3 regions of the Demetria terragena DSM 11295 genome follow, and region 1 is predicted to be linked to each of the others. Evidence: predicted binding sites of a transcription regulator. Region 1 holds the regulator's gene; each other region holds the start of a gene.

Region 1 (5,390 bases):
CGGCGGGCTTCCTCCACGATCCGCGTCTCCTTGGTCCCGGGGACCAGATGGTCGACCAGGATGCCGAGTCGACGGCCGGGCTCGGGATGGAAATCGCGGATGACCGCCGAGAGGTCATCGACACCGTCCAACATCTCGACTACGACGCCTTCGACGCGAAGATCCTCACCCCAGACCTTCTCGACAAGTTCGGCGTCGTGGCGCCCCTCGACCAGGATGCGCGAGCCCAAGGCGACTCGGGCCGGTGCGTTGGCGACGGCGACCGAGCCCGACGCCGTGCGCGAGGAGGCCTGCCGCTGCTCGGCGAGAGCGGCCTTGGCTGCGGCGGTCGGCGCGGTGAGCTCGACCGGCTTGCCCTCGAGCAAGAAGCCCGTGCCGAGGGGGAAGGCCTTGGTCTTGCCGCGCCGGTCCTCGAGGTGGACCACGTGCATACCGCCAGCCTTCTCCACACTGACGACCGCGCCACACCATCCGGTCTGCACTTCTTCGACGACCAGGTCGATGGTGGCCTCGACGGGTCGGGAACGGCCGCGCTTGGGCGCGCGCCAATCAGTTGACAGGACATCCTGCCCGTAGCGGTCGGTCACGATCGCCAGGGTAGGCAATGTCAGCCGTTCTGGCGGTGCGCAACGCGCTAGGGGACACGCGCGCTCATTTTTGACCGAATCCATAGAGCCGCCAGACCCACACCATGCCTTTGCGTTGCTACCTTCGCGGCCACCACCAATCCACGAAGGCCAGGAGAGTTGCCATGAACCACCGTTCACGTCGAACTGCTGCGGCAGCATTCGCCGTTGCCGCCGCGGGCACGATGGCGCCGTTTGCGAGTGCCGCCGATGCCGCGCCGACCAGTGATGCGAAGCACGTATACGTCGTCGAGGTCGCCGGGGCTAGCCGTGCCGCCGTGTCCACTCGTTCGGCAGAGCGCGCTGAAGCGGTGCGGTCCACCTTCGAAGTGACCCCGCGACGGACCTTCCGGTCGGCGATGTCCGGGTTTAGTGCCTCCATGACTCCGCAGCAGGCGGCGGCGTTAGAGCAGCGAAGCGACGTGGTTCGGGTGGTGCGCAGCGACTTCCGCGCGAACGTCATTGGGACCCCGCCCAAGCGGGACAGCCAACGGAAGGCGGCTGCGGGCGCGACCTGGGGCCTGGACCGGATCGACCAGCGACAACTCCCCTTGAACTCCGCCTACTCCACGACCAGCAAGGGCGCTGGGGTGACCGCCTATGTCATCGACACCGGCGTCAACGCCGCGCACCCGGACTTCGGCGGTCGCGCCACGCAGAAGGTCAACTTCGCAGGGGATGGCCTCAACAAGGATTGCAACGGACATGGCACCCACGTCGGTGGCACAGTCGGTTCGACGACGTACGGCGTTGCGAAGGCAGCGAAGATCGTGGGCGTGAAGGCGTTCACCTGCGCCGGCGACACGTCGCTGGAGATCTTGCTCAGCAGTTTGGACTGGGTGACCGAGAATGCCCAGAAGCCCGCGGTGGTCAACACTTCCTGGCAGTTCGAAGACCCCGACGGTGTGCTGAAGGCGGCCACCGAGCGGATGAACGCCGCCGGCATCACCCACGCGACCGCGTCGGGAAACTCCGGCGGAGACAACTGCAGCACAGCTCCGCGACACAGCGAGCTGCCGATTGTCGTGGGGAACTCCACGAAGACCGACGACCGCAACGCGTTCTCCAGCACCGGAGCCTGCGTCGATGTGTACGCGCCGGGCACCGACATCACCAGCCTGGACTATGACGGTGCCGGTACCGCGCCCAGGACCGGTACCTCGATGGCATCGCCGCACGTGGCAGGGGTGGCGGCGCTTTACTTGGAGAAAAACCCGAACGCGACTCCAGCGCAGGTCAAGCAGTGGATCGAAGACACTGCCACCCCTGACGTAGTCAACGGCGGAGGCACCGGAGGCACCGTCAACCGGCTGTTGTTCACCGGCGGGCTCTAGTTCGACCTGAACTCGCACGTGCGGCGGCCGCCCTCGGCAACGGGGGCGGCCGCCGCACGTTTTCGCCGCACCCGGGAGCGTCGGTAGACTGGCACTCAGGCCTGACGAGTGCCAAACGAGTGCCAAGTGACAACCAAGGTTGGGTCGTGCTGACGAAGGGTGGTGACTGATGTCCGACGAGCGGAGGCTGCATGTCCTGCGCGCCATCGTGCAGGACTACGTCGCAACGTCTGAGCCGGTGGGGTCCAAGGCGCTCCTGGAGCGCCACCAACTCGGGGTGTCCGCGGCGACCGTTCGCAATGACATGGCCGCCCTCGAGGAGGACGGATATATCGCGGCGCCGCATACGTCCGCCGGTCGTATTCCGACGGACGCCGGCTACCGCTTGTTTGTCGATGAGATCAGCCGCATCAAACCGCTCAGCCGTAGCGAAAGAGTCGCCATTCAGCGGTTCTTGGACGCCTCAGTCGACTTAGATGATGTCGTCGACCGTACGGCCCAGTTGCTCGCATCGCTGACCAACCAGGTCGCTGTGATGCAGTACCCATCGCTCACCCGATCCACGGTGCGCCACGTCGAACTGGTGGCCTTGTCGGCGGACCGTCTGATGGTGGTGCTCATCCTGTCCAACGGCCGCATTGAGCAGCGCGTCATCGACGTAAGCCGGGACCACACGACCGATGACGGTCAAACGGTGATGGGCGACCTGCGCGCGCGAATCAATGCGCTCGCCAACGGTCAGACCCTTGTCGAGGCCGCAGCCAAACTCGTGCCTGTTCCTGAAGCGCTGGCCCCCGATGACCGCTCGACCGGGCAAGCCGTCGTCGCCTCGCTGACCGACATGCTCAAGGAGCAACGCGAGGAACGAGTAGTGCTGGCCGGCACGGCCAATCTGGCGCGGACTGACCACGACACCGCAAACCTCGGCCCAGTGCTTGATGCACTGGAGCAACACGTCGTCCTGCTTCGGTTGCTCGAATCACTCAATGTCGACCGTGACGACCACATCGCGGTCCGGATTGGTGCCGAGAATAGCCACGAAGGACTTCATCACTCATCCGTCGTCACCACGACCTACGGAGCCGGCGGCGTCGCCGGACTCGGAGTGCTCGGACCGACCCGGATGGACTACCCCTCAACCATGGCTGCGGTACGTGCCGTTGCCCGATATGTTTCGGAGATCCTCGACCAGTGAACGACTACTACGCGACGATCGGCGTCTCCCGTGAGGCAAGCGCGGAGGAGATCAAGCGGGCCTACCGAAAGCAGGCGCGCAAGCTTCACCCAGATGTCAACCCCAGCGAAGAAGCCGCCGAACAGTTCAAGGCGCTGTCGCAGGCCTATGAAGTGCTGTCCGACCCGCAGAAGCGCCAGCAGTACGACATGGGCGTGGACCCGTTCGGCGCCCGCGGTGGCGCTGGTCAGGGTCAGGGTTTCTCCTTCACCGACATCATGGACGCCTTCTTCGGCGGCGGCTCACCGACCGGCGGGCGCGGTCCGCGCAGCCGGGAGCAGCGTGGCCAAGATGCCCTGGTCCCGCTGGAGATCGACCTGCGGGACGCAGTCTTTGGCGGCGAGTCCGACCTGACCTTCGATACCGCAGTGACCTGTCAAGTCTGTTCCGGTGAGGGCTCCCGTCCGGGCACGGGCAAGCGCACCTGTGGTGTCTGCAATGGCGTGGGCCAGGTGCAAGAGATTCAAAACTCCTTCCTGGGCCAGGTACGCACGACGCGGCCCTGCGGATCATGCCGTGGATTCGGCGAAGTCATCACCGACCCGTGCTTCGACTGCTCGGGTGAGGGGCGCGTACGCGACCGCCGCACGATCTCGTTGAAGGTTCCGGCAGGAGTGGACACCGGCACCCGTATCCAGCTGGGCGGCGAGGGCGAGGCTGGCCCTGGTGGTGGCCCGAGCGGCGACCTTTATGTCGAGATCCACGTTCGCAAGCACTCGGTCTTCCAGCGCCAGGCTGATGACCTGCATTGCTCGGTCGAGGTACCCATGACTGCGGCGGCGCTCGGTACCACGCTTACTCTTGACACCTTTGACGGCGAGCGCGAACTAGAGATCAAGGCGGGCACCCAGCCCGGTGAGGTGCTGACCCTGCGCGGGCAGGGCGTGACACATCTGCGCTCCTCCGCGCGCGGTGACCTGCATGTTCACGCCAATGTGCGGACGCCGACCAAGGTCGACCATCAACAGGAAGAGTTGCTGCGCCAATTGGCCAAGGAGCGCGGTGAAGAAACTCCCGACGGGCGCCTCCAACCTGTGAACCAGGGCATCTTCGGGCGTCTGCGGGACGCTTTCGCCGGACGGTAACCGGTGTGACCGCGCCGCTTTTTCACACTGCACCGGACGCGCTCGCAGGGCTCGCGGTCGGCGCCCGGGTTCTGCTGGACGGTCCGGAAGGGCGACATGCCGCGGCGGTACGCCGCCTCACGGTCGGTGAACCCGCACTCTTGGCCGACGGGTCAGGACGCCTCGCGCACTGCACCGCGACCGAGGTGACCAAGGCGGAGGTCACCTTCGTGGTCGACGCGCTCACTCAACACCCAGTCGAACAGCCGCGCTTCGTCCTGGTGCAGGCTCTGGCCAAGGACGGACGGGACCTTCAGGCCATCGAATCGGCCACCGAGCTGGGCGTCGATGTGGTGGTGCCCTGGCAGGCGCAGCGATCCATCGTGCAGTGGCGCGAAGAGCGCGCCACCAAGGCGCACGCCAAGTGGGAGGGCACGGTTCGCGCCGCCGCAAAACAGTCCCGGCGGGCTCGAGTTCCGCAGGTCGCCGAATTGACCCGACGCACGGAACTACTGGCACGCGTCGCCGAGTCCGCGCTCACCCTGATCCTTCACGAGGACGCCGACACTTCCCTGGCGGGCATTGAACTCCCCGCCACGGGCGACGTGGTGGTCATCGTGGGGCCGGAGGGCGGGATCTCGCCCGAGGAGGTGGCGGACTTGCAGGCGGCAGGGGGCCATTGCGTGGGGCTCGGGCCGAACGTGCTGCGGGCCTCTACCGCTGGCCCGGCAGCGCTCGCCGTCCTCGCGTCGCGATCCCGTTGGTAAACGCGTTCGCACTGTCGCAGCACCTCCGTACACTGGACGGCGAGATGACAGACGACTCCCAAGGCGCAAGCGCCACCCACGTTCCTTCTACGCCTGCTGGCGGCGACCGTCGAACCTTCACGATTCCACCTGAAGTGCAGATGGTGACCCTGCTAGGCCCCCGCGACGAACTGCTGAGAACCATGGAGAGGGCACTTCCACGCGTTCAATTGCATGTGCGGGGCAATGAGTTCAGCGCCGAAGGCCCGGCCGCCGACCTCGCCATTCTCGATGATCTGATCGCCGAATTGCTCACCATCATCCAGGCCGGGCACCCACTTAATCGGGATGCGGTCGAGCGCTCGATCGGCATGCTTCAGGCCAGC
Region 2 (5,390 bases), on a different contig from region 1:
CGCCTACGGGAGCAGCACGAGCAGACCTTGAATCGGTTGCGCGCCGTCGCGGCACCCATCCTCGCTCGGGTAGGTGCCCCCGCACTGGCCGTCGATCAAGACGGATGGGTCGCCGCGGTCGACTCCCTGCCCGCGCAACGCCGGGTCGCGCTGCCCACTGAGATCACCGCAGGACGGTTGTGGATGCCGCAATTAGGCACCTGCGACATCGAGGTCTTGCCAGGCGGCTGGCTGATACGCCCAGTCGTGGGCGACGCCGCCCACGGTGCGTCCGCCGTGACACTTGATATTCACGATCCCAACGCTCCCTGCCTAGAGATCGCCGGTCATTACGGTCGCTGGCGACACGACCTGTCGCCCCGGCACGCAGAGATCCTGCTCATCCTCGCTGCGCACCGCGCCGGCCGGTCCGCCGCCGACCTTGCCGAGGATCTTTACGGCGACCGGACGCGAGTCGTCACGGTGCGCGCCGAAATGTCCCGCCTGCGCAAACAACTCTCCGGAGTTGTGCTCGGACGCCCATACCGCTTCGCGCCATCAGCCACGGTCGACATCCGAGGCCCTCAACGCGATGCACCAAAGGGCGGCATGGCCCCGATCGACTAGGGGAAAAATGCGGGTACGGCCGCAAGGACACCGGTCATTTTCCCCGAGTCGATGTGTGCGTCGAGGTGAGATCGCAGCGCATCGCGGGCCAGGTGTGCACCACGAAGCCCGCACGCTCGTACATCGGCTGTCCCTCGCCCGTTGCGAAGAGTTCGGCGCGCTCGGCACCGGACTTCTCCCGCACCCAGCGCATCAACTCGGTGAACGCCGCCGCCCCGTGGCCGCGACAACCTCGCTATCGACCTCGACCACCACGATGTGTACGTCCTCGCTGCGTCGGTCGAACCATGTCGCGGCGGACTCCTGCCAAACCGGGTCATCGACCTCGTCGACGCCCATCGCGCGAAACATGCTGGCACGCAAGGAAACCCACGCGCTACGGTCGGCACCGTTCGCATCGCGGACGATTCGGTCACTCATCCGCAGTGGGCGGGGTAGACATCAGCGACGACGTTCCGCAACGAGCGCTCGAACCACCGACATGTCATACGCAGCATCCTAAAGCCGACCCCGATGACGCTTGTTCGATCACGCGAAAGGGCGGCTTCCCCTCGAGGAAACCGCCCTTTCGGCGTGTACGAAGCGGGCTAGGTCAGAAACCCATACCGCCCATGTCGCCCATGCCACCGCTTGGGTCGCCGCCACCAGCCGGAGCCTTCTCCGGCTTGTCGGCGATGACTGCCTCGGTGGTCAGGAACAGCGCAGCGATCGAGCCTGCGTTGTGCAGCGCCGACCGGGTCACCTTGGTCGGGTCCGGGATGCCCATGGCGAGCATGTCGCCGTATTCACCCGTGGCCGCGTTAAGGCCTTCGCCAACCGGCATACCGAGGACCTTGTCGGCGATGACGCCCGGCTCAAGACCTGCGTTAGCGGCAATCTGCTTCAACGGAGCGGAGGTCGCGAAGCGCACGATGTCCGCACCGGTCTGCTCGTCGCCCGTGAGGTCGGAGGTGTCCAGAGCCTTGCCACCAACCTGCAGCAGCGCGACGCCACCACCGGCGAGCACACCTTCTTCGACGGAGGCCTTGGCCGCGCGTACCGCGTCTTCGATGCGGTGCTTGCGCTCCTTGAGTTCAACCTCGGTCGCTGCGCCGACGCGGATCACCGCGACGCCACCGGCCAACTTGGCGAGACGCTCCTGGAGCTTCTCGCGGTCGTAGTCGGAGTCGCTGTTCTCGATCTCGGCACGGATCTGGTTGACCCGACCAGCGATCTGGTCAGCGTCGCCAGCACCCTCAACGATGGTGGTCTCGTCCTTGGTGACCACGACACGACGAGCGGTTCCGAGCATGTCGAGCTCGGCCGTTTCCAGCTTGAGGCCAACCTCCTCGGAGATGACCTGACCGCCGGTGAGGACAGCCATGTCGGCCAGCATCGCCTTGCGGCGGTCGCCGAAGCCTGGAGCCTTCACGGCAACAGACTTGAAGGTGCCACGGATCTTGTTGACGACCAGGGTCGAAAGAGCCTCGCCCTCCACGTCCTCAGCAATGATCACCAGCGGCTTGCTCGACTGCATGACCTTCTCCAGCAACGGGAGCAGGTCCTTGATGTTCGAGATCTTGGAGTTGAGCACCAGGATGTACGGGTCATCCAGAACCGTTTCCATGCGCTCGGTGTCGGTGACGAAGTAGGCGGAGATGTAGCCCTTGTCGAAGCGCATACCCTCGGTGAGCTCAAGCTCCAGACCGAAGGTGTTGCTCTCCTCGACGGTGATGACACCTTCCTTGCCGACCTTGTCCATCGACTCGGCGATCAGGTTGCCGACGTTTTCGTCGCCACCAGCGGAGATAGCCGCCACATTGGCGATCTGCTCCTTGGTGTCGACCTCCTTGGAGGCCGCCAACAGCGCGTCCGAAATCTGGTTGACCGCGTGCTCGATGCCGCGCTTCAGCGCCATCGGGTTCGCGCCAGCAACCACGTTGCGCAGGCCCTCGCGGACCATGGCCTGGGCCAGAACGGTCGCGGTGGTCGTACCGTCACCGGCGACGTCGTCGGTCTTCTTCGCGACCTCCTTGACCAGCTCGGCGCCGATCTTCTCGTAGGGGTCCTCGAGCTCGATCTCCTTGGCGATGCTGACACCGTCGTTGGTGATCGTGGGTGCACCCCACTTCTTCTCGAGCACGACATTGCGGCCCTTGGGGCCAAGCGTCACCTTGACGGCGTCGGCCAGGGTGTTCATACCCCGTTCGAGACCGCGGCGCGCCTCTTCGTCGAATGCAATGGTCTTTGCCATTTGCGGTGGTTCCCTCCACACGTCAAGCGAAGCGGCCGCGTGTCGCCCGCGACGGACGAGACATCCAGTACGGGCTCACGTCACCCGCCCGAAAGTCCCTCGACTCACGGCCTTGTCTAGCAATCTTTCTATCACTCTCACCTAGAGAGTGCTAACCCCATCATGGAGATTCGGGCGCCCGAGCGCAACACGGGAGGCCCAGGTGGCGCGGCCGTTGCCCGGCGGTTCAGGCGAGGAGGGACTTCAGCTCTTCCACCTGGGCCACTCGGGTTGCGGCGTCGGGCGCGACGGGGTTGACCGCAAGCGTCGAGACTCCGGCTTCGGCATAGGCGCGCAGTCGGTCGCGAATGAAGCTCTCGTCACCGATGAGGTTGGTGTGGCGAACCAACTCTTCGGGGACAGCAGCCGCAGCCTCGTCCTTGCGGCCGGCCAGGTAAAGATCCTGAATGGTCGCAGCCTCGTCGCCGAAGCCGTAGCGCTCGGCGAGGGTGAAGTAGAAGTTCTTTCCGCGAGCACCCATGCCACCGATATAGAGCGCCAAGGTGGCCCGCGGCCCGGCGAGCGCGTGCTCGACATCGTCGCCGATCGCCAACGTCGCTCCGACACAGACATCGAGTGACCCGAGGCTTGGGTCACGCTTCGCCAAGCCTGCGGCCAGAGCATCACCCCAGACCCGCTCGGCCTTCTCGGGGTAATAAAAGATCGGCTCCCACGCCTCGGCGATCTCAGCGGTCATCTCAACGTTCTTCGGGCCCAGCGCCGCGATCAGCACCGGGATCCGGTCCCGCACCGGATGGTTGATCAGCTTCAGCGGTTTGCCCAGGCCAGTGCCTTGGTCCGGTGGCAGCGGAATCTGGTACTTCTTCCCTTGGTGCTCGACCTTCTCGCGGCGCCACACTTGGCGGCAGATGTCGACGATCTCGCGGGTCCGGGCCAGGGGCGCGTCGTACGGCACACCGTGAAATCCCTCGATGACCTGCGGGCCCGAGGCCCCCAAGCCCAACAGGAATCGACCACCCGAGACGTAGTCCAGGCCGGCGGCCGTCATTGCCGTCAGGGTCGGCGTCCTGGTGTAGATCTGCAGGATGCCGGAGGCGATCTGGATGCTCTCCGTGCGGGCCGCAAGAAAGCCGAGTTGGCTGACGGCGTCGAAGGAGTACGCCTCCGGGACGAAGATGACATCGAGGCCGGCGCGCTCCAGCGCACCCACCTCCTCAACGGCCTCACTGAAGCCGCCTGAGTAGTTCAAGGGCATTCCTAGTCGCACCTGGTGCCTCCGCTTCGCATATGGGCTGTCCAGGACATTCTGCGCGATCGGTCGGCGCGTGTGCGCGAATGACCCCAGTCCGCCGATCTGGCCATCACTATCCACACATACCTGCGTTGCCAAACTTCCACTTTGTACACAGTTAAAGGTCGACAATTCGTTCAAATCGCGAGATCTTGCACGACCAGCCACACCTAGCCCTCTGAATTGTGTACGTTCCTGCCAACCTGGTGAGGTCCGTACGGGCCTCACCAGGACCACCCACCACGGAGGAGGCGCGATGCCCTCAAGGCCCTCACCCATCTTGCGTGAGCCCATCCGCAACCCACGCCTGTGGATCGTGCTCGGACTCGCGATCGTCGTCGGCATCCCGGGCTATTGGCCGACCGACGGTATTGAACCGGTCGTCCTCGGACTTCCCTTGTGGTTCTGGATAGCCGTTCTGGCATCGATCGCCTTCGCGGCCACCCTCAGTTACGCCTGCTTGCGGCTGTGGAATCTCGCCGAGCCTGCGGAGGAGTCCGCTCAGGCAGCCGAGCCGGAAGGGCACCCCTAATGGACAACCTCGTCTTCGCTGGCGGCAGCGGCGTGGCCGTCCTGGTGCTGTACGCCGTTCTCATGCTCGTCATCGGCTGGCTCGCCGGGCGCAAGCACGTGGAGCGAACCAACCAGAGTTACTACCTCGCAGGCAACGGCCTCGGCCTGGTCACGCTGTTCTTCACGCTCTACGCGACGCAGTACAGCGGGAACACCATCATCGGCTATGCCCCGAACGCCTACCGGATGGGATTTGCCTGGTGGCAGTCGGTGCCGTTCATGATGGCGGTGATCGGGGCGTACTTGATCTACGCGCCGCGGCTGTATGTCGTGGCTCGCAAAGAGCAGTTCGTCACCCCGGCCGACTGGCTGCGCCACCGGTTCCACTCCAATGCTGTCGTCCTGGTGGCGGTGGGATTGATGTTGTGGGGGCTGGCGAACTATCTCCTGGAGCAGTTCGTCGCGATGGGCCACGCCATCTCCGGGCTGACTGGTAACACCGTGCCCTACGAGGTCGGTGTTTTGGTCTTCGTCATCGTGATGCTGATCTACTCCTGGTCCGGTGGCATGCGAGCGGTCGCGGTGACCGACGCGGTGCAAGGTGTGATGCTCCTGCTGGGCATCGCCGCGATGCTCGTCGGCGTGCTCTACCTGACCGGCAGCAACCTCAGCGATGTGACGTCGCACCTGCAGGAGACCGACCCGGCGAAGATCGGCGCGCCCGACCTGGAGACCTCCCTCAACTGG
Region 3 (5,390 bases), on a different contig from region 1:
GTCCCGCCCCGTCGCGAGCGCTAAGCCTGGGGCGTTGGTTCCGGCCAGTCGCTCGTCCCAGTTGCTGCCCTCGACGAACCCGATGCGCTCGGCCTTGCGCAATTTGTCCGGGTGGCCGGAGATCCACAACAACGTGCCCTCGGCATCGGCGAGCGCCATGACCGCGCCGCAGTCACTGACTTCACGGCCCAGCACGTCGTCCAGGAGCGGAAAGACTCGGGCCAGGGGGTGCGCCTCCCGTTGACCGCGCAGGTCGGGGACGTCGATCGCGATCGGGGCCGCACGTTGGTCGACTTCGACACCGGCCGCGGCTGATCGCTCCCAGGACGCCGCGACTTCGGCTCGCATACGAGCGACTCCCTGGTCGTTGGTCATGTGTCCAGTACACACCGCGCACCCGGGTCTGGCCAGAGCCTACGAAAACACCGGCGCCCCGAGCGGAGGTTTCCGCTCGGGGCGCCGGTGGTGCTGTACGCGTGGGTCAGTGGCCGTGGCCGTGACCTGCTGCGTCAGGTTCTTCCTCGGGCCGGTCCACGACGAGTGCGTCGGTGGTCAGGACCATCGCGGCGATCGACGCCGCATTGCGCAACGCGGAGCGGGTCACCTTGACCGGGTCGATGATGCCGGCGCTGACCAGGTCGACGTACTCACCGGTGGCGGCGTTGAGGCCCTGGCCCACCGGCAGTTCGCGCACCTTGGAAACGGCGACGTAGCCCTGCAGGCCAGCGTTTTCGGCGATCCAGCGCAGCGGCTCGACAATCGCCTTGGAGACCAAGGTGACCGCGGTCGCCTCGTCGCCCTCAAGGGCAAGGTCATCGAGTGCGGCACCGGCATGCACCAGCGCCGAGCCACCGCCGGGGACGATGCCCTCTTCGATGGCCGCGCGGGTTGCCGAGATGGCGTCCTCGATGCGGTGCTTCTTTTCCTTGAGCTCGACCTCGGTGTGCGCGCCGACCTTGATCACGCAGACACCGCCAGCCAGCTTGGCCAGGCGCTCCTGCAGCTTCTCGCGGTCCCAGTCGGAGTCGGTCCGCTCGATCTCGGCCTTGAGCTCGTTGACTCGACCGTCGACGGCCGAGCTGTCGCCAGCACCGTCAATGATCGTGGTGTCGTCCTTGGTGGAGACCACACGCCGGGCCTGACCGAGCTGGTCCAGCTCGACCTGGTCAAGCTTGAGACCGATCTCCTCGGAGATGACCTGGCCACCGGTCAGGATCGCGATGTCAGCGAGCATGGCCTTGCGGCGGTCGCCGAACCCGGGAGCCTTGACGGCGCACACGTTGAACGTGCCGCGGATCTTGTTGACGACCAGCGTGGAGAGCGCCTCGCCCTCGACGTCCTCGGCGATGATGACCAGCGGCTTGCCGGTCTGTACGACCTTCTCCAACACCGGGAGCAGGTCGGCGATGGCCGAGATCTTGCCCTGGTTGATGAGGATGTAGGCGTCCTCAAGGACGGTCTCCATGCGCTCGGTGTCGGTCACGAAGTACTGCGACAGGTAGCCCTTGTCGAACTGCATGCCTTCGGTGAAGTCGAGCTCGGTCGCGGTCGTCGAGGACTCCTCGACGGTAATCACGCCGTCTTTGCCGACCTTGTCGAAGGCCTCGGCGATGGTGTCGCCGACGGTGGAGTCCTGCGCGGAGAGGGTCGCGACCTGCGCGATCTCGTCCTTGCCCTCAACCTCGCGGGCGTTTTCCAGCAGTCGGTCGTTGACTGCTTCGACGGCCTTGTCGATGCCGCGCTTGAGGGCCGCGGGTCCGGCGCCTGCCGCAACATTGCGCAGGCCTTCCTTGACCAGGGCCTGGGCCAGAACGGTCGCGGTGGTCGTACCGTCACCGGCGACGTCGTTGGTCTTGGTCGCGACCTCCTTGGCGAGCTGAGCGCCGAGGTTCTCGTAGGGGTCATCCAGCTCGACCTCGCGAGCGATGGTGACACCGTCGTTGGTGATCGTGGGGGCGCCCCACTTCTTGTCGATCACGACATTGCGACCCTTGGGGCCGAGTGTGACCTTGACCGTGTTGGCGAGGGCGTCAACGCCTCGCTCAAGGGACTTACGTGCGGAGTCGTTGAACTCCAGCTCCTTAGCCATGCACTTACCTTTCACTCCATGTTGGGGGCGCTGGCAACGCCAGCGCGGCAAAAAGACAACGCCCCGGACACCCGGGTGCCGTGATCAGATCAGGGCACGGGCGCCCAGGGCGCGTCATGAGAAAAACGTCTCAGCTGTGTTGTCAGCTCACCACAGCGAGCACGTCGCGAGCCGAGAGGATCAGCAGCTCTTCGCCGCTGTACTTGACCTCGGTGCCGCCGTACTTGCTGTAGATAACCCGGTCGCCAACCTGGACGTCGACCGGCACGCGCTGGCCGTTGTCGTCGATACGGCCCGGACCGACTGCCAGAACTTCGCCCTCCTGGGGCTTCTCCTTGGCGGTGTCCGGAATGACCAGACCGGACGCGGTCGTCTGCTCGGCCTCGACCGACTTCACGACGATGCGGTCCTCGAGCGGCTTGATGTTCACCGACACGGTGTGACCTTCCTTGTGAGTGTCCGACCCCGCTGGGGTCGATACGGATACGTCTTACTCGACGAGGGCAATGAGCCAACTCAACAGGTCTCGCCGTCGCGGGGGTCGAGACCGACCGTGCTGGCACTTGCCACTCCCGAGTGCCAGAACTGAATCTATGCGTGTGTTAGCACTCGGTCAACTCGAGTGCCAGAATTCTCCAGATTCGATCTTTGGGGGTCTCGACACGGCTCGCCCTGGGGGCTCGCCTGCTCGACCGGCGTTGGAGGGGGCTGCCTCGGGTCTCGACACGGCTCGCCCCTGGGGGCTCGCCTGCTCGACCGGCGTTGGAGGGGGCTCGCCTGCTCGACCGGCGTTGGTTAGGAGGTCCAGGCGCGCCAGAGTGCGGCGTACTCGCCGTCGTTGGCCATCAACTCATCGTGCGACCCGAGTTCGGCGATGTGCCCATCGATCATGACGGCGATCCGGTCGGCGTCGTGAGCCGTATGCAGCCGGTGGGCGATCGCGACGACAGTGCGTCCAGTCAGCAACGCATTCATCGAGCCTTCCAGGTGGCGTGCGGTCCGCGGATCAATGAGCGATGTTGCCTCGTCAAGGACGATGGTGTGCGGGTCGGCCAACACCAGTCGGGCGAGCGCGACCTGTTGCGCTTGGCCGGGGGTGAGGGCGAGGTGACCCGACCCGACGGTGGTATCAAGCTGTCCGGTGAGTTGCTCGACCCACGTGCGGGCACCGACCGCCGCGAGCGCGTCTCGAAGTTCAGCGTCGCTGGCGCTCTCCCGACCGAGGAGCAGGTTGTCTCGGATCGTGCCAATGAAAATGTGGTGTTCCTGAGTCACCAGGGCCACCTCGCGCCGCAGCTGGTCCAAGGGAAGTCGGGTCAGTTCGACCCCGCCGACCTGGACGTGCCCCGTGCGCGGGCCGTGGATTCCCGCAAGGAGCCGGCCGAGGGTCGACTTGCCGGACCCGCTGGGACCGACGATGGCGAGCCTTTCGCCGACACGTAGGTCGAGGTCAACATCGTGGAGCACATCGTGGTTTTCGCGGTACGCATAGCGCAGCGAGCGGCCGGTGAGCCGGGTGTCGGTCGGGCGCTCCGGCCCGACCTCACGGTCGGGCGGCACCGTCGAGATGCCCAACAGGCGAGCGGTTGAGGCGAGTCCGGTCTGGACTCGGTCGACCGTGTGGACCAGCGTCTCGAATGGCCCCCAGATCGCTCCCGCATACAAAAGGGCGGTGGTGATCTGGCCGATCGAGACCCATTCCTGGGCATAGGCGAACGCGCCAAAGGCCAGGACCAGTACGCGCGGGATGCTGAAGGCGAGATCCATCACGCCGAACAACAGATTGCGCAGGGTCAAGGTGTAGCGCTCAGCCTGGCTCGACACCGCGATGTCGGCGTCGGCCTGGGTGAGCCGGCGGTCGGTCAGGTTGAGGGCTTCGACGGTCCGGGCGCCGGACACGGTTTCGGTCAGCGTGGTGTTGATCTGCGCATACGTGCCCGCCTCGGTGAGATAACCAGCCGGGGCGCGCTCGAGGTAGCGCCGAATCTGGAACAGCGACAGGGCCATCGGGATGAGCGATGCGAGCGCCAGCACCCAGGAGTTGAGCAGCATTGCGATCAGGGTTAGGACGACGGTGACCGTGGCGTAGACCGACTCCGGTAGCGCCCAGGTCACCGACTCGCTCATCGTGCCTGCGTCTCGCGTGACGCGCGTGACCAGGTCGCCGGACGTCGCAGTCTCAACCCGCGACAGCGGCAGGTGAAGGATGTCGCGCATGATGCGCTCGCGAGCGCCCGCGAGCACGCCCTGTCCCAGGGCGGCCGCGGCTGACTTGGCGAGGAACGTGAACGCCGCTTGAGTCACCGCGACACCGAGGACGACCAGCGCCATCTCATCGGCGGCGGCGATGGCTGCCGCGGGCGTACCGCGATCAACCTCGGCGACTGCATCATCGACCAGCCGACCCAGCAGGAAGGGCACCAGCAGGCCAGCTGTCGCGGCGAGGAGGTTGGCGATGACCAGGATGGAACCCATGCCGCGGCGTTCGCCCAGCAGGTTCCACACGAAGCGCGTGACGGCGCGGGGCGTAGCCACCGGAAGCCCGCTCGTGCTGGTGCGCATCGACTCATGGAATTCCTGCGCCCGGGACTCGCGCAGGTGATGGCGGCGACGGAGAGCGCCTACCCGTTCCCGCCACGTGCCGTGACCGACCTCGGTCAGGGTGGTCGGTAGGGAGTCGATATCGGAGCCATCAGCGTTCGGCTTCCACGTGCGCGCCGACTCGGCGGCAAGGTGAGCTGGCAGCACGTCACTCAGGCGATCGTCACGGTGTTCGGTGGTGCTGGTCACGGGGTGCTCACCTCCTCTTCGGGCGTGGGGCTGTCGTCACGAATGACGCAGGCCCGGTAGTCCGGGTTGTGCTCGAGCAGGTCGCGGTGGGAGCCATGGGCCACGGCCTGCCCTTCCGCGAGCAACACGACGTCGTCGGCGTGATGGAGCATGAGCGGTGACGCGGTGACCACGATGGTCGTACGCCCCGCCCGGTGGCTTGCGAGTCGTTCAGCGATGCGTGCTTCGGTATGGGCGTCGACGGCCGAGGTGGGCTCGACCAAGACCAGCACCTCAGCTTCGGCAGTCAAGGCGCGGGCGAGGACAAGACGCTGGCGCTGGCCACCGGACAGCCCGCGCCCGCCCTCATCGATGCGCCCCGCCCAGCCGCCAGGCACGGCCTCGAAAACATCGTCTGCGGAGGCGGTATACAGGGCCCGCTCGGCGCTCTCGCGCGTAGCGTGCCCCCATGGGTCCAGGGCCGATTGGAGCGATCCAGCGAAGACCTGAGGGGTGGCGTCGCTCACCACGA

Evidence for each region. The regulator HrcA, encoded in region 1, represses chaperone genes, less so after heat shock. The targets are predictions, from matches to a motif close to TTNGCACTCGNNNNNNNCGAGTGCNAA.
Region 2: the regulator HrcA is predicted to act here: its motif matches at 2,968-2,994, upstream of groL (chaperonin GroEL).
Region 3: the regulator HrcA is predicted to act here: its motif matches at 2,692-2,718, upstream of groES (co-chaperone GroES).

The regions. Positions count from the first base shown of each region.
Region 1 is NZ_AQXW01000002.1:47,630-53,019, forward strand. It holds gene F562_RS0101085 (DUF3097 domain-containing protein) at 1-587, opposite strand, end outside; gene F562_RS0101090 (S8 family peptidase) at 752-1,960, shown strand; gene hrcA (heat-inducible transcriptional repressor HrcA) at 2,130-3,155, shown strand; gene dnaJ (molecular chaperone DnaJ) at 3,152-4,279, shown strand; gene F562_RS0101105 (16S rRNA (uracil(1498)-N(3))-methyltransferase) at 4,285-5,025, shown strand; gene F562_RS17615 (PhoH family protein) at 5,070-5,390, shown strand, end outside.
Region 2 is NZ_AQXW01000004.1:2,602,557-2,607,946, reverse strand. It holds gene F562_RS0116850 (helix-turn-helix domain-containing protein) at 1-606, shown strand, start outside; gene F562_RS0116840 (hypothetical protein) at 799-1,026, opposite strand; gene groL (chaperonin GroEL) at 1,199-2,839, opposite strand; gene F562_RS0116830 (LLM class F420-dependent oxidoreductase) at 3,066-4,094, opposite strand; gene F562_RS0116825 (hypothetical protein) at 4,387-4,662, shown strand; gene F562_RS0116820 (sodium:solute symporter family protein) at 4,662-5,390, shown strand, end outside.
Region 3 is NZ_AQXW01000001.1:123,008-128,397, reverse strand. It holds gene F562_RS0100585 (GAF domain-containing protein) at 1-375, opposite strand, end outside; gene groL (chaperonin GroEL) at 482-2,089, opposite strand; gene groES (co-chaperone GroES) at 2,232-2,525, opposite strand; gene F562_RS0100570 (ABC transporter transmembrane domain-containing protein) at 2,885-4,879, opposite strand; gene F562_RS0100565 (ABC transporter transmembrane domain-containing protein) at 4,876-5,390, opposite strand, start outside.